2 regions of the Janthinobacterium sp. J1-1 genome follow, and region 2 is predicted to be linked to the other one. Evidence: predicted binding sites of a transcription regulator. Region 2 holds the regulator's gene; the other holds the start of a gene.

Region 1 (2,199 bases), 980 kb from region 2:
CGCCCGACGATTTTTTCTTTTCCACTTTCTGCAGCGAGCGCTGGCGCGACTGCGCCTGCTTGATCACCAGTTCGGCCAGCTTCTTGCCGTAGTCGACGTGCTGGTTCAGCCACAGTTCCAGCGGCGGCTTGGTATAGGTCGAGACCAGCTTGACGGCGTCGCGCGAATTCAAGCGCTCCTTGATCTGGCCCTGGAATTGCGGGTCCAGCACTTTCGCCGACAGCACGAACGAGGCGCGCGCAAACACGTCTTCCGGCAGCAGCTTCACGCCTTTCGGCAGCAGCGAATGCATCTCGACGAAGTTTTTCACGGCGCCGAACAGGCCTTCGCGCAAGCCCGATTCGTGCGTGCCGCCATTCGAGGTGGGAATCAGGTTGACATACGATTCGCGCACGATGGCGCCTTCTTCCGTCCACGCCACCACCCAGGCCGCGCCTTCGCCTTCGGCAAAGCCTTCCGATTCGGAGCTTGCATACTGCGCGCCTTCGAACAGGGGGATCAGGGTTTCGCCATTCGATACCTGCGCCAGCGATTCGGTCAGGTAGCCGCGCAGGCCTTCCGCGTACAGCCAGGTCTGGGTGTCGCCGGTTTTCGCGTTGGTCAGCGTGACCGTCACGCCAGGCAGCAGCACGGCCTTCGAGCGCAGCAAACGCTGCAGCTCGGGCTGCGAGATATTCGGTGAGTCAAAGTATTTGGCGTTCGGCCAGGCGGTCACGCGCGTGCCCGATTTCTTGCCGTCGCGCGGCGCCGGGCGCGAGTTCAACGGTTCGATCACGTCGCCATCGGCAAACACCATGTGGTGCAGGCCATTGCCGTCGCTTTCCTTGCGCCAGACGGTGATTTCCAGGCGCGAGGACAGCGCATTGGTGACGGACACGCCGACGCCATGCAAGCCGCCCGAGAACGCGTAGGCGCCGCCCGAACCCTTGTCGAACTTGCCGCCCGCGTGCAGCCGCGTAAACACGATTTCCACGGTCGGCACGCCTTCTTCCGGGTGCATGCCGACGGGAATGCCGCGGCCATTGTCTTCGACCGTGATGCTGCCGTCGACGTTTTGCGTGACGGCGATATGCGTGCAATGGCCGCCCAGCGCCTCGTCGGAGGCATTGTCGATCACTTCCTGGATGATGTGCAGCGGATTTTCAGTGCGGGTGTACATCCCCGGGCGCTGCTTGACGGGTTCCAGTCCTTTCAGGACACGGATGGATGATTCGCTGTAGTCGGATGCTGGTTTTTTAGTGGCCATACGTGTTCAAGCTAAGTAAAGACAGTGGTGGGAACGCCAGGCGCGCTTGCTGTGCGGCGATTTGACAGAGTGACAGCGGTGGCGATAACTGTATAAATATACAGTATATCGCGCCTCGCGTCACTCTGGGAGCGCATTGCGGCAGGCCGGGCGTCCTTGTGCGGACGCTCGCGCATTCTATCGTGATCGGCGCGCAATGGCGCTACTCCTTGGCAACTATGGTGCGCCCGTCATGTGACGGCTAGATGGTAGTGCACGATTTTTACAGCTTGTTTACACCGCCCGCTCCAGTCTTTACGAATTTTTTAGACCCTTCTGGCTAAGCTTCCCTCTATCAAAACAAACCTGAATGAGGGTGGGAATGGATCTCGTATACCTGGGCCTGATGGCCGTCTTTTATGTCGTGGTGGCTGGCTTTGCCGGCGCCTGTGACAAGCTTGGGGGCGCGCAATGAACGCCTTTTATGTGCTGGGCGCCGTGGTGTCGGCCGGCCTGCTGGTATATCTGCTGGTGGCGCTGCTGAAAGCCGAGGAGCTGTGATGACGACGCAATCGATTTTATTGCTGGTGCTGTTCCTGGCCGTGCTGCTGGCCGCCGGCTATCCGCTGGGCCTGTACATGGCCAGGGTGGCGGGCGATGCCCCGATCCGTGGCCTGGGCTGGCTGCAACGCGGTGAAAATGTTCTTTACCGCCTGGCGGGCGTGAAAGCGGGTGCCGAGCGCTCCATGGGCTGGAAGCACTACGCCATCGCGCTGCTGGTGTTCAATACCGTCGGCGCCTTTTTTGTGTATGGCCTGCAGCGCCTGCAGGGCTTTTTGCCATTCAACCCGCAAGGCCTCGGTAACGTGGGTCCCGATTCCTCGTTCAATACGGCGGTGAGCTTTGTCGCCAACACCAACTGGCAGGGCTATTCTGGCGAGCAGACCATGAGCTACCTGACGCAGATGCTGGGC
Region 2 (2,199 bases):
CCTGTATCTATAAATGCGCTAGTCAGAAATGACTGCACTAAAATCAATGATGTGAAACACCAAACTCTTGCTGTTGCGGCTTTTTCTGGCCAGGAAACCCGTGAACTGATACACCCCGCCCAAGCTTGCCTGGCTGAACCGGCCTGAAATTTCGCCAGCGGCAAGCGCGGCAACATCAAACTCGGTCAAACGGGCAATACCGGCTTCCATCTGCTGCGAACTGTGCTGCAATACTGCATTCACGATCGGCAACCCTGCCGGGGTATAGCGCAATATTTCGCGCTCGGCAATGATGGCGGTAACTTGTAACTGGTTCAGCGCACGATCCTGCTCAATTAGGCTGCTGCTGCGGCTGGAGCGGCTGCTGGTGCTTCGGTGCGGTGGCTTTTCGCCGCATCTTCGCGTTGTACCGATTTCATCATCGGCGAAGGAGCTGTTTCAGCTTTCTTCATTTTAACGGTCAGGTGACGCAACACGGCATCATTGAATTTGAATGCAGTTTCCAACTCGACCAGGGTCTCGTTGTCGCATTCGATGTTCAGGCAGATGTAGTGTGCTTTAGGCAGCTTCTGGATCGAGTAAGCCATTTGACGGCGGCCCCAATCTTCCACGCGGTGAACCGAACCGCCGCGGGTGGTTACGCTGGCTTTGTAGCGTTCGATCATCGCGGGCACTTGCTCGCTCTGGTCCGGATGGACGATAAAGACTATTTCATAATGACGCATGCAAACTCCTTCAGGTCGGATTGATAATCGCCCACCCCGGCGTCAAGACGGGTGTGGGAAGGTCAGCCGAAGATTATAACCGCCTTTTGCAATCCGATCAACCATTGCTTCTTCGACGGCGCCTGGAGCGGCGGCCGGCCTGCCCTTTTTGCGCGCCAGGCGATTTTTTGCATCGAAATCAGCCGAAAATGCCGAAAGTCGCTTGCATAGTCGGCGATACTGTACAAAAATACAGACTGTTCATATAGACAGCATTTCACTATGCACCCACCATCCATGATCAAGCTGACAGCACGACAAGAACAAATCCTGAACCTGATCAAGGACGCGATTGAAAACACGGGTTTTCCTCCGACCCGCGCCGAAATCGCCAATGAATTGGGTTTCAAATCGGCCAATGCGGCCGAAGAGCATTTGCAGGCCCTGGCCCGCAAGGGCGCGATCGAGATTTCGCCGGGCACCTCGCGCGGCATCCGCCTGATCGGCGCGTCCGTCACCGAGCCGGCGCTGCCGAAAGTGCCGGCCGCGCTGCTGATGTCGCTGCCGCTGATCGGCCGCGTTGCCGCCGGCTCGCCGATCCTGGCGCAGGAAAACCTGGAAGCGAGCTACAACGTCGACCCGGCCCTGTTTTCCAGCAAGCCCGACTTCCTGCTGAAAGTGCGCGGCTGGTCGATGCGCGACGCCGGCATCATGGACGGCGACCTGCTGGCCGTGAAAAAGATCGACAGCGCCAAGAACGGCCAGATCGTCGTGGCCCGCATCGGCGATGAAGTCACCGTCAAGCGCTACAGGAAGACCGGCACCCTGATCGAACTGCTGCCGGAAAACCCCGACTTCAAGGTGATTACCGTGTCGCCGGAAGACGAATTTGCGCTGGAAGGTCTCGCAGTCGGGCTGATGCGCAGCTGGCATTAATCGATTTCACGCAAAAAGGGCCGCGACAGCATTGCTGTCGCGGCCCTTTTTACTTGCCGTAGCAGTTAAGCGTCCAGCGCGCTCTTGAAATCATCGAGCAGATCGGCTTCGTCTTCGATACCGACCGAGACGCGGATCAACGACTCGGCAATACCCATGCTGGCGCGGCGCTCGGCACCCATCTCGTAGAAGATCGTGTGCGCCACCGGTATCACCAGGGTGCGCGTGTCGCCCAGGTTACTGGCAGGAATCGCCAGCCTCAAGCGGTTGAGGAAATCGAAGCAGTCGATGCCGTCTTTCAGCTCAAAGCTGAACAGCGAGCCGTAGCTGCGGAACAGCTCGGTGGCGAGCGCGTGCTGCGGGTGGCCCGGCAAGCCTGGATAGTGCACGGCCGCCACGCGCGGATCCGCTTCCAGCATGCTCGCCAGCGCCAGTGCGTTCGAGCAGGTGCGGTCCATGCGCAGGGCCATGGTTTCGGCGCCGACGGCGATATGGTGGGCCGCTTCCGGCCCCAGCGAGGCGCCGAAGTCGCGCAGGGCCTTGGCGCGGATCTGCGCAA

The links. Region 2 encodes LexA, which represses DNA repair genes until DNA is damaged. Its sites were predicted from a motif close to ACTGTATNNNNATACAGT; they were not measured.
Region 1: the regulator LexA is predicted to act here: its motif matches at 1,334-1,351, upstream of Q8L25_RS08150 (DNA topoisomerase IV subunit B).

What each region holds. Positions count from the first base shown of each region.
Region 1 is NZ_CP132339.1:1,804,127-1,806,325, forward strand. It holds gene Q8L25_RS08150 (DNA topoisomerase IV subunit B) at 1-1,246, opposite strand, end outside; gene kdpF (K(+)-transporting ATPase subunit F) at 1,697-1,786, shown strand; gene kdpA (potassium-transporting ATPase subunit KdpA) at 1,786-2,199, shown strand, end outside.
Region 2 is NZ_CP132339.1:2,783,178-2,785,376, reverse strand. It holds gene priB (primosomal replication protein N) at 19-318, opposite strand; gene rpsF (30S ribosomal protein S6) at 336-725, opposite strand; gene lexA (transcriptional repressor LexA) at 1,002-1,640, shown strand; gene Q8L25_RS12630 (cystathionine gamma-synthase family protein) at 1,706-2,199, opposite strand, start outside.